DNA from 2 places in the Candidatus Clostridium eludens genome. Region 2 is predicted to be linked to the other one. Evidence: a T-box and tRNA genes for the amino acid it is inferred to sense, from the RefSeq annotation. Region 2 holds a T-box; the other holds one or more tRNA genes.
What was found. A T-box is a leader RNA that pairs with one kind of tRNA and senses whether it is charged. The one in region 2 lies ahead of thrS (threonine--tRNA ligase), so its partner is inferred to be a tRNA-Thr.
Positions count from the first base shown of each region.

Region 1: it has a tRNA-Thr gene. The T-box ahead of thrS (threonine--tRNA ligase) is inferred to sense a tRNA for this amino acid. The anticodon was not compared.

Region 1 is NZ_JBJHZX010000015.1:89,349-98,633, forward strand. Features, by position in the region: gene nusG (transcription termination/antitermination protein NusG) at 1-375, opposite strand, end outside; gene secE (preprotein translocase subunit SecE) at 420-650, opposite strand; gene rpmG (50S ribosomal protein L33) at 696-845, opposite strand; gene tuf (elongation factor Tu) at 1,037-2,230, opposite strand; tRNA gene ACJDU8_RS11505 (tRNA-Thr) at 2,318-2,393, opposite strand; tRNA gene ACJDU8_RS11510 (tRNA-Gly) at 2,403-2,477, opposite strand; gene sigH (RNA polymerase sporulation sigma factor SigH) at 2,565-3,197, opposite strand; gene ACJDU8_RS11520 (NYN domain-containing protein) at 3,282-3,794, opposite strand; gene rlmB (23S rRNA (guanosine(2251)-2'-O)-methyltransferase RlmB) at 3,791-4,570, opposite strand; gene ACJDU8_RS11530 (Mini-ribonuclease 3) at 4,765-5,199, opposite strand; gene cysS (cysteine--tRNA ligase) at 5,229-6,626, opposite strand; gene ispD (2-C-methyl-D-erythritol 4-phosphate cytidylyltransferase) at 6,831-7,526, opposite strand; gene ACJDU8_RS11545 (PIN/TRAM domain-containing protein) at 7,530-8,642, opposite strand; gene ACJDU8_RS11550 (DUF1573 domain-containing protein) at 9,250-9,285, shown strand, end outside.
Region 2 is NZ_JBJHZX010000003.1:135,323-144,607, forward strand. Features, by position in the region: gene ACJDU8_RS03175 (hypothetical protein) at 1-304, shown strand, start outside; gene ACJDU8_RS03180 (MASE3 domain-containing protein) at 403-2,640, shown strand; gene ACJDU8_RS03185 (cell wall-binding repeat-containing protein) at 2,744-4,609, opposite strand; tRNA gene ACJDU8_RS03190 (tRNA-Cys) at 4,951-5,024, opposite strand; tRNA gene ACJDU8_RS03195 (tRNA-Gly) at 5,033-5,107, opposite strand; tRNA gene ACJDU8_RS03200 (tRNA-Phe) at 5,113-5,188, opposite strand; tRNA gene ACJDU8_RS03205 (tRNA-Asp) at 5,193-5,269, opposite strand; tRNA gene ACJDU8_RS03210 (tRNA-Val) at 5,276-5,351, opposite strand; gene ytxC (putative sporulation protein YtxC) at 5,636-6,535, shown strand; T-box leader at 6,604-6,861, shown strand; gene thrS (threonine--tRNA ligase) at 6,987-8,900, shown strand; ribosomal protein L20 leader region at 8,979-9,113, shown strand; gene rpmI (50S ribosomal protein L35) at 9,255-9,285, shown strand, end outside.

The sequences.
Region 1 (9,285 bases), on a different contig from region 2:
CACATTTTCTCCTACCAATATATCTACATTTATAGGCTTTTCATTAATGCCCATATCTTTTACTTCTTCATCGGTAAGAGGAACAGGCTTAGAGCCAGGCCCAACAAAACCTGTAACTCCCCTAGTATTTCTAACTACATACCAAGAATCATCAGTCATTACCATGTGTACTAAAACATACCCTGGAAATATCTTCTTCAATGTTACTTTTTTCTTTCCATCTTTGATTTCAACTTGTTCTTCCATAGGTACTTGAACATCGTCTATGGAGTCATGTAATTCTCTATTTTCTATAGTTTTTTCAAGATTCATCTTAACTTTATTTTCATAACCAGAATATGTATGAACTACATACCACTTAGCTTTATCTGCCATAACTTTAGGGACAAGATTTTCTCTCAGCCCTTACCTCCTTATTCTTATTTTAAAATAGTTTTAACTAAAGAATTTAATCCAAAATCTATTATCGCAACAATCACCACATAAATAGCACAAAATGCAATAACCGCTGTTGTTGCTTTCTTTACATTTTCTTTAGAGGCCCAAGTTATCCTTTTAAATTCTACTACTAAGCCCTTAAAGAAATTAAAGAATCCCCCTTCAGGCGTAACTTGCCTATCAATTTTTTTGGCATTATCACGTGCAGACATTTCATTCACATCCTCAATTTTTTTAGTGTATGAGACTAAATTGCACTATTTAGTTTGTTTATGAACTGTATGCTTATTGCAAAACGGACAATATTTCCTTATTTCTAATCTATTAGGATCATTTTTTTTGTTTTTCATTGTATTGTAATTTCTATGTTTACACTCTGTGCATGCTAATATCACTTTTACTCTCATTGCTTTAACACCTCCCAAGTATATAAAGGTAATATATACTCTATACTCAATTAAGAACTTATTTTTAAATTAATACATCACCTAAACAATTTATCACAACTTAGTTTTTATGTCAATGCTATTAAATTTATGAAAAATAAGACTCTATATTCCTAAAAGGACTAGGTCTAGAAACCCAGTCCTTAACATAATTACTCAGATATAGTGGTAACAACACCTGAACCAACTGTTCTTCCGCCTTCTCTTATTGCAAACCTTAATCCTTCATGCATAGCTACTGGTGTTATTAATTCTACATTCATATCTATATGATCCCCAGGCATTACCATCTCTACTCCTTCTGGTAATGATATTGAACCTGTTACATCTGTTGTTCTAAAATAAAATTGTGGTCTATATCCATTGAAAAATGGTGTATGTCTTCCGCCTTCTTCTTTCTTTAATACATACACTTGGCCTACAAATTTTTTATGTGGCTTCACTGAACCTGGCTTTGCAAGTACCTGACCTCTTTCTACTTCATCTCTCTGTACGCCTCTTAATAATGCTCCTATATTATCTCCTGCCATAGCCTGATCTAGAAGCTTTCTAAACATTTCTACACCTGTACATACTGTCTTCTTCTTCTCTTCCTTTAACCCTACTATTTCTAATTCGTCCCCTATTTTAAGTACTCCACTTTCTACTCTTCCTGTAGCTACTGTACCTCTTCCTGTAATTGTAAATACATCTTCTATTGGCATTAAGAATGATTTATCTATTGGTCTCTCTGGTGTTGGTATATAGCTGTCTACTGCTTCCATCAATTCATGTATACATTTAGTTGCCTCAGCATCATCTGGATTTTCAATTACCTTTAACGCACTTCCTACTATTATTGGAACATCGTCTCCTGGGAATCCATATTCGCTTAATAATTCCCTTACTTCCATTTCTACCAACTCTATTAATTCAGGGTCATCTACCTGATCTGACTTATTTAAAAATACTACTATATACTGTACTCCTACCCTGCTTGCCAGTAGTATATGCTCTCTTGTCTGTGGCATTGGACCATCTGCTGCACTTACTACTAGTATCGCACCATCCATCTGTGCCGCACCTGTTATCATGTTCTTTACATAGTCAGCATGTCCTGGACAGTCCACATGTGCATAGTGTCTGTTATCTGTCTGGTATTCTACATGTGCTGTATTTATTGTTATACCTCTTTCTTTTTCTTCCGGTGCCTTATCTATTTCATCGTATTTTGTAGCTGATGCTTTACCTTCCTTTGCCAGCACCATTGTTATTGCCGCTGTCAATGTGGTTTTACCGTGGTCTACGTGTCCTATTGTTCCTATGTTTACATGCGGTTTTGTTCTCTCAAACTTTTCTTTTGACATTACTTCTTCCTCCTTGTTTGTTACACATTTTATTTAAGTAAACTCATCCTGGTGTGTTGTAAGAATTTCATAAATTATTATCTATATTGGAGCCCATGACCAGGATTGAACTGGTGACCTCCACCTTACCAAGGTGACGCTCTGCCTACTGAGCTACATGGGCAATTTCAACTGGAGCGGAAGACGGGACTCGAACCCGCGACAGCCAGCTTGGGAAGCTGGTGTTCTACCACTGAACTACTCCCGCCTGTGAATCTCTGCTTTTAACACCAATAAAACTACATACCGATTATCAATTTTAATACAAGTATATTTTTTTGTCAATATGTATTTTCTATTTATTAATTAAGCATTTTTCTAACTTTCTCTTGACTCTTTGCAATGCATTGTCTATAGACTTTGCATGCCTATCCAGATCACAAGCAATTTCTTGATAGGATTTTCCATCCAAATAAGACATAAGAACTTCCATTTCCAAACTGGACAATACTTCACCTATTTCAGTATGTATATGATTTAGTTCTTCCCTGCTAATTATTAGTTCTTCTGGATCTGCCACTTTAGCCTCTGATAAAACATCCAATAAGGTTCTATCTGATTCTTCATCATATATAGGTTTGTTTAAAGAAACATATGTATTTAATGGAATGTGCTTTTGTCTAGTAGCAGTCTTTATGGCTGTTATTATTTGACGCGTTACACAAAGTTCAGCAAAAGCTTTAAAAGACGACAATTTATCTGTCTTAAAATCTCTTATTGCCTTATAAAGTCCTATCATCCCTTCTTGATAAATATCTTCTTTATCTGCTCCGATCAAAAAATATGATTTTGCTTTAGATTTAACAAAATTCTCATATTTATTTATCAAATATTCTTGGGCCCTTACATCTCCCATTTTTGCTTGAATAACTACTTCCTCATCCAATTTTTCTTCAAAGGAGGAAATTTTCTTACTATTATAACCCATATCCACCAAGATATCCCCTCCAAAATAAATATAAAAAAACATATTTTAATTATACATTAAAATTAAATTTACAGTCAATAGATTTTAGCGACTTTTGCGAATTTTTTCAAGTTTTTCCAGCATATCCTTTGCTATTCTGTCTTCTAATGTATGCTTTTTTTCAGAATATTTTTTTTGAATTTTACTTTTTATTTTTAATTCTACATTTTTAACTTCATGGTAAAACTCAATAGATGACATTCTTGCAGCACCCCTCTGAAATGTTATCTGCTGTTCTAATGAATCAGAAGTCACTACAAACACTTCACTTCTACGTCCTATTTTATTAACTGTTTTTTCTATAAAGGAGTCTGCAGTTTCATTTTCCTTAGTGAATACTGTCATGACATTTTCACTTACTTTTTCTTTTTTTTCTAGGCTTCCTGCTACCATATGAGCATCAAATACTATACAAACATTATATCCTTTATAAGCTGCATAATTGCTTAAACTTTCTATAAGTTGTTGTCTTGCAGCTTCAAAACTATAATTCTTTATATCATTCAATTCAGGCCAACTATTTATTACATTATATCCATCTACAAAAATAATTCTCAATTTTTATCACATTTCATTTTTTGTTTCAGTATTTCGTACATTAAAATACCTGCTGCCACGGAAGCATTTAAAGAGGATATATTCCCTATCATGGGTATTTTTACTAATCCATCACACTTTTCTCTGGTTAATTTTGATATTCCTCTCCCCTCACTTCCTATAATTAAAGCTATAGAACTATTAAAATCAACGTCAAAGCAATAGCTTTCTCCGCTAACGTCGGCCCCATATACCCATATATTTTCTTTTTTTAATTTTTCTATTACAGTATTCAAATTTGTAACTTTACATATTCTTATATATTCTACTGCTCCTGCAGAGGATTTATATACTGAAGGCGTAATACCCACATTTCTTCTTTTCGGTATTATAATTCCATGTGCTCCGCATACCTCAGCAGTTCTTATTATGGCTCCAAAATTATGAGGATCTTCTATTTCATCTAATATAATTATAAAAGGATTTTCTCCTCTCTTTAGAGCATAATCTAATATATCCTCTACTTGGCAGTATCTATAAGGAGTCACCTGTGCAATTACTCCCTGATGTGCTCCTGTTTCAGAAATTTTATCCAGCTTCCTTTTATCTATTTTCTTTATAACCACACCTTTTTCTTTAGCAATTGCAAGTATTTTGTTTATAGAACCTGATATATTCCCATCTGTTATAAAAATTTGCTCTATAGTTACATTATTAGATTTTAAAGCTTCAATAACTGCATTTCTTCCCTCAATTAAGTCTTCTCTAACTTTAGGTTGGTTTTTAACGCTTTCCATCTTATTACTATCTTTATAATTTAAACCATCATGTTTATTTTTCATACTTCTACCCTTTGTATTTTAAATTTAATTGTTATTTTTTATTTTAATGTATTTTTATAGTTTTTATTTTCCCATAAGTATAATTTTCCCTTATAATCACAAACTATTTGTAAAGGAAAACTCTAGTACTAACCTTTTCAACTTTTAATCTAAAATTCCCCTTTATTCTTCAAGGTAATTATAAACTTAAACAAATATTTTAGTCTATCCATTTCACCAGTTAAATATAAGAATCCCACTAAAGTTTCAAATCCTGTTGCAAACCTATATTCTTGCATATCTGCATTTTTAGGCACTGTTCCAGATTTAGCATTTCTTCCTCTTTTAAAAAAGTACAATTCCTCATCAGATAGTTGTTTCTCTAACCTTTTTATAATTTCACTTTGAGAATGTGCTTTTACAAATTTTATAGCTCTCACATGGAGATTGTGCACTGACATATCTTCATGTTCATTTACTAAATAAGTTCTTACAAATAATTCATATACGGCATCTCCTACAAAAGCAAGAGTAAGGGGATTTAATTGTCTAACACTCACCTTATCAAATTTTATCTCCAGCAAATCATTCAAATCATTTTCCATTTAGTTTCTCCTATTAAGATATATAAAAACTATATTCTTTTCCACCTTACCCCTCCTGGAGTATCTTCCAAAATTATTCCGTTGTCTTTTAAATCATCTCTTATTTTATCAGCTAATGCCCAATTTTTCTCACGCCTAGCTTTTTGCCTTTTTTCTATTAAAAGCTGAATTTCTGTTTCTATACTTCCTTTTTTAGATTTTTGGAGTATTCCAAGTGGAGAACCTAACTCTCTTATTAAATCAAGTGAATAATTAATTATTGTTCTGGATGAATTTTCATGTATATTAGTATTTATGTCTCTTATCAAATCAAAAATTACTGATATAGCATCTGCAGTATTAAAATCATCATCCATTTTTTCTATATATCGTTGTTTATATTTATCTAATTGATTTTTATATTCTTCTTCATCCCGTAACATGCTATCATCCTTAGCTTTATCCAAAAGTTCTTCTAAATTTGTAATTGAATTGTAAATTCTATCTAGTGCTGATTGGGTAGAATCTAAAAGTTCAATACTAAAGTTTATAGGAGTTCTATAATGACCGGATAACATAAATAATCTTACAACATCCGATTCATATTTATCTAAAATTTCTCTTGTAGTAAAAAAATTATTTAAAGATTTGGACATCTTCTGATTATTTACATTTACAAAAGCAGAATGCATCCAATATTTAGAAAATATTTTTCCAGTTCTACCTTCACTTTGAGCTATTTCATTTTCATGATGGGGAAATTTTAAATCAGAACCACCTGCATGTATATCTATAGTTTCACCTAATATATTATAAGCCATACAAGAACACTCTATATGCCATCCCGGTCTTCCCATTCCCCAAGGACTTTGCCATGAAGGTTCTCCTGGCTTTTCATGCTTCCAAACTGCAAAATCCATAGGGTTCTTCTTTTTTTCATCTACATCTATTCTAACTCCCGTTTGAAGTTGTTCAATATTTTGTCCTGAGAGTTTTCCATACTTGTTGAATTGTTTTGTACTAAAATACACACTTCCATCTGCTTCGTACGCATAACCCTTATCTATTAAATCCTGTATAAATTCAATTATCTTTGTTATATAGAATGTGGCTCTAGGATTTACTGTAGCTCTTCTTATATTTAAAGCATCTGCATCTTTATAATATTCATTTATAAATTTATCTCCAAGCTGCTGTACAGTTATATCCTCATCATTTGCTCTTTTTATCATTTTATCATCAATATCAGTAAAATTTTGTACAAATTTTACATTATAACCTCTATATTCGAAATATCGCCTTACAGTATCAAACACCACAAAAGTTCTAGCATTACCTATATGGAAAAAATTATATACTGTAGGACCACATACGTACATTTTTACTTCCCCTGGGGTCAGAGGAATAAATTCTTCTTTTTTTCTGGTCATTGTATTGAAAATTCTCACTGAATTCTATACCTCCCTAATCTTATCTTTATGCTATCCATATAAATCCTATAATCAATATACTAAAATACTTAATTTTAATTCCTTAAATATTTTATCACATTATTGCAACTTATTTAAGCCCTATTCATATGCTGTCCATTATTCTTCAACATAAACATAAACCCGCAGTTTATCCTATGACGTTTATTACAACTGCAGGTTTTATTGCACTTTATGTATTTTCACTATATTTTCCGCTATAGCTAAATCCTCAGGTGTAGTTATTTTTATGTTGTCATAACTTCCTTCATATAAATAAACTTTATTACCATAATGCTCCACTACTGTAGTATCATCAGTAGCCTGAGAATTCTCATCCATGAATTTTTTATGACAGTCATAAATTAAATCATATTTGAAACATTGAGGAGTTTGAACCACAAACAAGTTCTCTCTTTCTAATGTAGTATGAGAAAATCCTTCTTTATTTTTAACCTTTATAGTATCTTTAGGTGTAATTCCACAGGCACATGCCCCATACATGTTAGAATACATTATTCCATCTTCAATGATTTTATTCGTAACAAAAGGCCTTGCCCCATCATGAATTAAAACCACGTCACAGTTTTTCAAGACCTTTAAGCCATTAAATACTGAATCTTGTCGTTCTTTTCCTCCACTAACTATCCCAATAACCTTATCAAAACTATACTTTTCAACTATTTCCTCTCTGCAATATTCAATTTCATCTTTAGCACATACCACTACAATCCCATCTATTAGAGAGTTTTGGGAAAATATATGAATAGAATAATACAAAATTGGCTTACCTTGAACAAGTATAAACTGCTTATTGATTGGCCTTTTCATTCTTTTTCCCTTACCAGCTGCTACAATAATAGCATAGTTGTTTCCCATAAATTATAACTCCTCTTTTTGCTTTGCGAATATCATTCTCCCTGCTGCAGTTTGTAGCACAGAAGTTACCACTACATCTTTTGTTTCCCCGATAAATTTTTTTCCTCCCTCTATAACTATCATAGTACCATCATCTAAATAGGCTATACCCTGTCCTGATTCTTTTCCATCTTTAATTATCTGCACATTCATTTCTTCTCCTGGAAGTACCACTGGCTTTACCGCATTAGCAAGTTCATTTATATTAAGTACTGGTACCCCCTGAAATTCTGCGACTTTATTCAGATTATAGTCATTTGTTACTACCTTACCGCTTAAAATCTGTGAAAGCTTCAAAAGCTTACTATCCACCTCAGTCATATTGGGGAAATCTTTCTCATATATTTGTACATCAATACTTAATTCCTTTTGTATTTTATTCAACACATCTAACCCTCTTCTTCCACGGGTTCTTTTTAGTCCATCTGAAGAATCTGCTATATGCCTCAGTTCTGCTAATACAAAATCCGGAATTACCAATGGCCCCTCCACAAATCCTGTTTGACATATATCAAATATTCTTCCATCTATTATTACCGAAGTATCTAAAACCTTAGGGTATACTTTTTGTTCACATTCATCCTTAACCTTTTTTTCTTTACCAGTTCCTTGAGACTTTCGATATCCTACATTAGACAGCAAGGACATCAATTCCTCTCTCTTTCGTATAGCTATGTTAGCACCTAATGCAGCCATAAGTATAGCTATTATTACAGCCAACATAGCCCCTACAACTGGTACTTTCGCCAACAAATTAAGAAACACTGCAGATATGAGCAGCCCAATTAATGCTCCTACAACTCCTAATAATATTTCCGTTGCCGGAAGTTTCTGAACACTTTTTTCAACATAATCCATAATCTTCATAATAATCGAATTAATCCAAGGTGATATTAAAAATAATATAATTCCAAAAAACAAAGTTAACAAAATTAAAAATAAGATCTTTTTTACAGGGCTATCACTCACATAAAATATTTTAGTAAAATAATCAGAATTTATTACAACATCCCCCGCTAAATATCCTAATATCAAGCCTATTATTGTAAAAAGTCCTCTAAGTATTTTTTTTAACAATAAATACACCTCCTTGTACGTTAATTACATTTTTTTCATTTTATTTGCTTTAATATATAATATATTAAGTAAATAATTTTTTCAATAAAACTAAGCTTATTTAATAAATTATTTACTTAAATAAATTATTTAATCAACACCTTTATATAATTATACCAAAAATACAAATTATAAGTAAATTATCCCCATTATTTTACATGGCAATCCCCCTATTAATAATATTATTATTAGTTTATTATATATATCAAATGATTCTAAGATTCAGGTGGAGTTTGCTTACGAGAAATGCTTTTCTACATCTAAACCTTAAAATCACTTATCCATGCAGCCCCAGTGTTTATCCCCCACTTTGAAAAAGATGGGAATATTAGCAATGGTACCGCTTGGATAAAGTAACCATTCTTGTAGGTTCATGAATATATTTTTGTGTAAATTAATGTTATATAAATTATAAAAGAAAATATATGATTGAAATGCGTATCCATCGTTAGAAAAATATGGTATTATAGAATTTAGAAATAGATCTATTTTACTAAAAAAATCATCTAACATTACAATTAATAAAATTGTAGGTAATATGCTAAATCTATATAAGGAGTTGAACTGGATGAAAGACATAATATTTGATGATTTCCAAAATGCC
Region 2 (9,285 bases):
TTATGGTATAGGAGTTTGGACAATTTTACAAGCATTATGCTGGATGTTGGTTGTATTTGTATCTCTTTTACTAAAAGGCTTAATAGGTAGACAGTCAGTATTAAAGCTGTCCATTATGGGGTTTAGTTTAGCTTTCGTATATGGATTTAGTATGAATATTTGTATGGCTGTACTTTCTGGAACCATGGTAACTAGTGTAATGGCTTATTTTATAATGAGTTTCCCTTATGATTTAGCCCATGCTATATCAACTTTAGTGGCATTACCCGTATTGGTAAAATTATTAAAATTAGTAAAGATATAATACATAATTGTTATTCTAAATTGTATATATATTCCCACAATGTTCATATGGTGGTATAATTATGTAGGATAATGCTATAGGATGGGAGATAAGTAATAATGATAAAAATAATATTAGAGGAACTAAAGAAGAAACCTTTTTTATTTATTGTAACCCAATCAATTATTATTTTACTTTTTTCTGATGTAGTTACACATCTTGTGTTTCCATTGTGGACAGAATATAATGGGATTTTTCATTCATTTATGGAGCTGATGTGTATAGTTTTAGCTTCTACTTCGTTTCTAGTAGTGTGGTGTAGATACTATAGTAATTCTGTCAAAAACCAAATTATAGCATTGGGTTTCTTAGCAATAGCAATTTTTGATCTTCTGCATGCTTTTTATTTTGCTGCTTTGGGATTTTCACCAAAGAATTACTTTGATTTATCAGCTAGGTTTTGGATTATTGGTAGAATTACTGAAGCAATCTTACTTTTAATTATTACTGTTAATTTATCTAAAATAAAAATAAACAAATGGTTAGGGCTATTTGGTTCACTTACCTATTCCCTTGGTATATCATACTTTATACTTTTTCATGAAAATCTTTTTCCAATACTATATACTTCAAATGGGGTAACTAATATTAAAATGTTACTTGAATACTGTATAATATTTATATTAGTTGCTGCAATATGGAACTTAAGAAAAAAAATAAATAATAAAGATACATTTACATATAAATACATTGCTATTACAATCCTGTTATTTATACCCGCGGAGATTTGCTTTACTACCTATAAAACCTTAACGGCCTTTGTGGCAACTTATGGACATATTTTGAAGATAGCATATTATATATGCTTATTTAAAGGTATAGTGAAAACAGAGATAAGTTATCCCTATTTAAGGTTAGATGAAGTTAACAAACAGTTGCAGGATACATTAAATGCTATTCCACTGGCAATTCATACCTATGATAACAACCTAAAGATAACTTTTGCAAATAAGAGATTTGAAGAATTGCTTCACTGTAAATCAGCTGATATGGTTGGATTAACCATGGCTGAATTTCTAAAGAAAGTTGAAAAGGTTGGCAGGGAAGATGAGAATAAGCTTCCAAGTAGTTTAATAGAAAAAGGTATAACTATGGAGAACATTATTAGAACATATAAAACACCAGAGGGTAATAAAGTTAAACTCCTTGTTAATATTCATAAAATAGAAAACGGTATCATGTTTATATCCAGGGAAGCTGCTGGGGAGCAAGCTATTGAAAATTTAAATTTACAGACTGAGACTATTCTAAATTCTATGGTATACCCAGCAATGATAATAAATAGTCATGGTATTATAACGGCTTGTAATGTATCATTTGAGAATCTACTGGACTTAGACAAGAATCATATTATAGGCACTTCTCTTCTTAAGATAAATAAAATGGTCAAATTTAATAATAGGGAAGTAGTGAATAAGTTTTTCCAGGGCGATTTATATGATGAATACTATGAGGCCTCATTAGTGTCCATGAAAGGTATTAAAAAGGATATAACTGGACAAGTATCCTCTATATATAATGTTGAAAATGAGAAGATTGGAATAATATCTGTAATGCAAGATGTTACTGAACTGAAGAATAATCAGGAAAAATTAATAAATCAAGAAAAGCTGGCATTATTAGGGCAAATGGGTGCCAGTATAGTTCACGATACAAGAAACTTTTTAACTACGATAAATGGTTCTTGTCAGTTAATTGAGCTTTATTCAGATGATGTAAAAATAAAGGAATATGCTGAAAAAATTAAAACCGATACTCAGGAGGTTAATAGGATCATAACTGATTTTCTAACTTTAGCAAAACCAGCTAGTATTGCCGTTGAAGAAGTTTCAGTATATGATCTGCTTAGTTCAGTGAAAAAATTGATGCAGACCTCATCCTTGATAAAAGGAATAGATGTTGATTTTGACTTTAATCATGATGAGAGATATGTAATGTGTGACCAAGTGAGAATTAGGCAGGTGATTTTAAATATATGCAAAAATGCAATTGAAGCAATGGAAAACGTGAAGCAGCCAGTTCTGAAGATTGAAACGGGTATTGATGATGTTGCTAATGAAATATATGTGCGAATATCCGACAATGGGTCGGGTATACCTAAAAAAAATATGCCAAAGTTAGGAACTCCATTTTTTACTACAAAGAAAAATGGAACTGGATTAGGGCTGAGTTCTTGTTTCCAGATAATCCACGAACATAAAGGAAGGATTGAGGTGAAAAGTGAATTAAATGTTGGGACAACTTTTAATATAATTTTACCGTGTATACCTGACGATGATGATGAAAAATTAGTATGAATATAAAAGAAAAATGAAACTGCTACATTCTACAAAAACTTATATGTAATTCATCTATTATTGCATACAAAAAGCACTAGGAGTAAATCCTAGTGCTAGTAATTTAATAATCTCTATTATCAGTGCCATCTATTCTAACTTTTTTATATCCAAAACAAAGTTCATCATCTCCTGTGTGATAATAATAATATATCCAGCCATTAGATACACTTGTTACTGCAGCTGCAGGAGTGTCTAATAATTTTGTATTGCTGCTACCATCAATTTTTATCTTATATAGATTACTTTCATAAAGACCTGCATAGTAAATCCAATCATCATATATATCAAAGGAACCTCCTCCATTTATATCTACTAGACTAGTTTTTTCCGTTCCATCTAGTTTCATGTTTTCCAAATGAAAAACATGTCCATCATTGGAACTAGTAAAGTACAACCTGTCATTATATATTTTTAAGTCATATAAATTATACGATTCTTCCGAGGATATTTGCACTTTGTCAGTACCATCATTTTTCATTTTGTATATTTTTGAAGCTCCTTCTGAAGGTTGTTCTATATAATAAAAATAGTTATCTATGATATTAGGACTAGCTATCATACTATTGACAGGCACATTAATTTTGTTGCCACCATCTAGGTCCATTGTAGTAAAACTATTGTCTGATGATGAATAAATTTTATTATCTACTATTTTAAACCAAACACAAGGTTCATCACTTAGTTCAGTATCACTTGTACCATCAGTTTTTATTTTATATAAACGAGCAGCTATTTGATTGGTTGTAGATGTTTTTAATTCGGGGGCAATTGCGTTATAATAAATCCAATCCCCTATAACAGTAATATTGTATGCACCTTTATCACATAGTTTTACTGTTGAAGTTCCATCTGTTTTATATTTAAAAAGCGAAGCATTATCATAATCACCTGTGGAATAATAAATCCAATCTCCTTGTCTAACTTCTGAACCGGATAAACGTAAATTCGTAACTTCATTCTCATCAGGATATACAACCTTGTTAACCAAGCTATCAGGAACAACTGCAGTTCCTCCTAATATTTCGGTATCCTTCACAGAAGGCAATTTATCGAATGAGAATTTCTCTGTTGGCAGTCCAATGTAATCACTTACTAATAAAACACAGGTAGAATTTTTAGCTGCTAAAGCCGAGCCCGATAAGGCATCTGGAAAATTCTCACCATTAGCCATATAAATTTTATCAAAGTTCAACTCATTTTGAAACCTTCTTAACACTGCGATATTAGTGTCATATTTACTACTTCCCCATATTCTTTCGCTGTTCGGAAAGCTATTTAAGATTTTATCGCTTACCACATCATCTTCACCAATAATATAACTTTTGGTTATTTTATTGCTTTTTATGTACTTAGCTACAACATCAGGTAAAGTGTTTGATGGTGTAAGTATAACAGGCATAGATTTTTGAGCTGCAATAGGTGATATAGATAAAGCGTCAGGAAAGTTTTCACCATTTGCTACTGAAACCTCACCGTTAAAGTCTAATTGCTCTGCAATCTTAATCGAAGTTTCATATCTATCTTGTCCCCAAAGTCGTGTAGTTTTAATATTAAGCGCTTCAAGTCTGTTTTTAACAGAATCGGGTACTACAGCCGAACCGCCAATAATAAATACTTGCTTTACCCCTAATCTTTTTAACTCATCCTCAACCCTGCTGTCTAGAGTTGAGCCTGGATTTAATAGTATAGGTGCATTGTATTTTTTGGCCAGTGGAGCTGCACTAAGGGCATCAGGAAAGTTTTCACCATTAGCTAACACAGCATACTCTGAACCATTAGCCCAACCGCTTTTAGAAACTTCTATAGCCGTAGCATATCTATCGCTGCCCCAGATGCGCTGGATGTTATTTGAAGCCAATACTTTAGTTGACATAGAAAAGGTCATACCTATAGCACACAGCATAAGCATTAATTTGTTTTTAATCATTTCAGTCCCCCCCAAATATCAAGTGATTCTTAGGTTCAGGTGGAGTTTGCTCATGAGAAATGCTTTTCTCCACCTGAACCTTAGAAGAACTTATCCAGGCGCGTAGCAGTGCTTATCCCCCACTTTGAAGAAGCTGGGGGTGTTAGCAATGGTAGCGTTCGGATAAATAAATTTTTTAATTAATACAAACACTGTTACCAGTATAATACAAAATTCCATAATTTAAAATTTTTTTATTCTTTTCCATTCAACAGTCAAAGGTTCTTTAGTATTTTTTGGAACAATGAATACAAAAGAAAAAAGTAGTCTAACCACTGATTAGACTACTTTCCATATTAATTTGGAGGCGCCACCCAGATTTGAACTGGGGATAAAGGTTTTGCAGACCTCTGCCTTACCACTTGGCTATAGCGCCATATATACTGGAGCGGAAGACGGGATTTGAACCCGCGACGTTCACCTTGGCAAGGTGACGCTCTACCACTGAGCCACTCCCGCAAAACTGGTGGCCAGACCAGGAATCGAACCAGGGACACGAGGATTTTCAGTCCTCTGCTCTACCGACTGAGCTATCTGGCCAGATTGGCGACCCAGAAGGGACTTGAACCCTCGGCCTCCGGCGTGACAGGCCGGCACTCTAACCAGCTGAGCCACTGGGCCTTAAAATGGTGGGCACAACAGGGCTCGAACCTGTGACCCTCTGCTTGTAAGGCAGATGCTCTCCCAGCTGAGCTATGCGCCCATAAAGATCTCAATAAACTCTTGTCACGGTGACAAGTAATATTATATATTCACACATATATATTGTCAATACTTTATTATAATTTTTTCACATATTATTAAAATTAAATTTGATTTAAGCATTATCAAGGAAGTAAATAACCATTTACAATTGTAACCATCACATAATTTTATATATAATATATTATAATTTACAATAATATCATAGCTGTCGATATTTGACATTAAAAATTTGAATAGAGATTTGTTTTAGACATATACTACTTTGGAAGGGAGTGTGAAAAAATGCTGTTAATAACTATAGTATACAACAAAGAAAGAGAACATATAATGCAGGGAATAAAGGAAATAAAAGAATACTTTAAACACAAAAGTGTACTTATTGGAATATATGAAAGTATAGAGTCTGATACTCACTTCCTTAAAATATTTTGTGATAGAGAAATTAACCAGAAGCTTAACAATATATTTGATATGCATGTTGCCAGTATTCTTTATAACATAATAGTAGATGAATTTTGCAAAAAAGATGTGTTAGCTTTTTTGTCTGACACATACTTTTTTTTGAAATACGAAGAATTAGAGGAAATTAAAGAAGAAAGTTTAAAAGTATTAAAAGGAGAAATGCAAATTAGAGATGAAAATTCTATTTACTGCATAAATAAAAGGAATGAGATATTGGATAAAATATGTGCGTGTATGGATGAAAATAGAGAAATAAATATAGAGGGATTCATAACTTTCAGAATGAAAGAAGTTTTAGAGGATTTAGAAGTTATAATTGACAAAGTAGTGGAAAAATATATGGTAGAAAAGGAGTATAATGAGTTTATAAAGCTTTTAAAATATTTTGTAGAAATCCAGGAAAGCAAAATAGATTATTTAAGTATAATTATTGGAAATGATGGAAATTACGTTATAAAAGATAAATATGAAGAAGATATAACAGAAGGTTTTTTGAAGGATTTAACGGAATTAAAATATAGTGCTAATACTGAGTTGGACGATATTTTAATAAGTGCTTTGATAACAAATTCACCTGAAAAAATAGTAATTCATTGTGTTGAAAACTGCAAAAACATGGAGTTAATAGATACTATAAAAAAAGTTTTTACACACAGAGTTAACTTTTGTGATGATTGCAAAATTTGCAAAAGTATAAAAAATAATTTAAATAGGGTGTAGCACATAAAAACTTCTGCTTTTATATTGACATACTAATTTTAGAATAATATAATAATTGAAAATAGAAGTAAAAAGCTGTGAATAGGAAAGTAGATAAATGAATTGCTTTAAGAGAGAAGGATTATGAGCTGAAATATCCTTTAAGCAAAATTTATTGAAGACCACCTCTGAGTTGTATACTGAAATTTCAGTAAGTATTTCCGTTATCCTGCGTTAAGGGCATAGAGATAGTAACACCCTGCATTAATTTTGCTAAAATATATTTTTGAAATATGGATTATGGTGTTATTAATTTGGGTGGAACCACGGCAAAACTCGTCCCATTGTTTTAGGGAAGGGTTTTTTTATTTGCATGTTTTTATTTTTAAAATTATCGAAGGTTATTCATATTTATATATTTATTTTGTTTAAGGACTAAAATTACAAAGATGTATTTGAAGGAGGGAACCATATGATAAAAATAGGTTTAAAAGATGGTAAGGAAATAGAAGTAGAAAAGGGAGCAAAAGTTGCTGACATTGCGTCTAAACTAAGTGTTTCTTTATCAAAGAAGGCATTAGGAGCAATAGTAGATGGAAAAGTAGCGGAAATTAATGATGAAGTCAATAAAGACTGTAAACTTGAAATTTTGACCTTTGAAGATGAAGAAGGAAGGAAAATATTAAGGCATACAGCTTCTCATATACTTGCTCAGGCAATAAAAAAATTATATCCGGAAGTTAAGCTGGCTATAGGGCCGGCTATAGATTCAGGATTTTATTATGATGTAGATGCAGAATTTTCCTTTACACCAGAATTGCTTCAAAAAATTGAAAATAAAATGAATGAGATAGTTAAAGAGAATATAAAGTTGGAAAAATTTGAACTTCCAAGAGAAGAGGCCATAAAACTTATGGAAGAAAAAAAAGAGCCTTATAAAGTTGAATTGATAAAGGATTTACCGGAAGATGCAGTAATATCTTTTTATAAACAAGGGGATTTTGTGGATCTTTGTGCGGGCCCCCATGTACCTTCTACAGGGAGAGCCAAAGCAATAAAGCTTCTCTCTATAGCAGGTGCCTACTGGAGGGGAAACGAAAATAATAAGATGCTTCAAAGGATATATGGTACTGTATTTGAAAAGAAAAGTGAACTTGAAAATTATCTTAAATTAATGGAGGAAGCAAAGAGAAGGGATCATAGAAAATTAGGCAAGGAATTGGACTTGTTTAGTATTCATGAAGAAGGACCTGGATTTCCATTTTTTCATCCTAAGGGAATGGTTATTAGAAATACCCTGCAGAATTTTTGGAGAGAAATGCATGCCAAGGCTGGATATGATGAAATAATGACTCCTATTATATTAAATGAGGAATTATGGCATAGATCCGGACATTGGGATCATTATAAGGAAAACATGTATTTTACTAAAATAGATGATGAGAATTATGCTATAAAACCTATGAATTGCCCGGGATCCATACTGGTGTATAAAAATGCCATAAGATCTTATAGGGATCTTCCAAAGAGATTTGCAGAAATGGGAGTTGTTCACAGACATGAAAAATCAGGTGCATTACATGGACTTATGAGAGTAAGATGCTTTACCCAGGATGATGCCCATATATTTATTACCAGAGATGGTATTGCAGATGAAATAATGAAAGTTATAAAGCTTATAGATAATTTTTATAAAGTATTTGGGTTTGAGTACTTTGTTGAACTCTCCACAAGACCTGAAGATTCTATGGGAAGTGACGAAGATTGGGAAGCTGCAACTGAGGGCTTGAAAAATGCATTAGAAATTGCAGGACTTAACTATAAGGTTAATGAAGGAGATGGAGCTTTCTATGGACCTAAAATAGATTTTCATTTAAAGGATTGTATAGGAAGAACCTGGCAGTGTGGAACTGTACAGTTGGATTTCCAGATGCCTGAAAAGTTTGATCTAAATTATATAGGTGCAGATGGTGAGAAACACAGGCCAGTTATGGTACACAGAGTAGTGTTCGGCTCCATAGAAAGATTTATAGGTATTCTCATAGAACATTATGCAGGGGCATTTCCTGCATGGATTGCACCGATACAGGTGCAGGTTATGAATATTACTGATGCTCAAGGAGAGTATGTAAAAGAAATAGTTGAAAAATTAAAAGAAAATAATATAAGGGCAGAGTGCGATGTTAGAAATGAAAAAATAGGTTACAAAATAAGAGAAGCTCAAATGCAGAAGGTTCCTTACATGATTATTTTAGGAGATAAGGAAATGAAAGAAAAAAATATATCTGTAAGAAGCAGGAAAGATGGAGATATGGGAACTATGTCATTAGATGACTTTATATTGAAACTTAAAGAAGAAATTGATAAAAAAATAAGTAAAGTTTAAGTTAAAAGTTCAGATGTCAAAGTTCAAATTTACAAAAATTATATATTGACTGTATTAAATAAAAATAGTATAATGTAGCATGTTAAGAAGAAACAGCCGTTTCTCACCTTACAGCAAAGCTAGTAAGGTTATGGTTATAAGAATTTCTTAATTGTAAGATTCTTTACTATGTAATGTATTTAGGGCGGCTTTAAGCCGCCTTTTTTATATGTGTTATGAGTTAAAAGGATTTTGTACATTTTTCATTCTACACTTCAATATATTTGCATAATAGAAGGTAACTAAAACTTGAAGAAAAAAATATTACAATAGTTTTGCAAGTACAAAAAGCATAATTGAGAGGAGGAAATTATTATGCCAAAAATGAAGACTAAAAAAAGTGTGG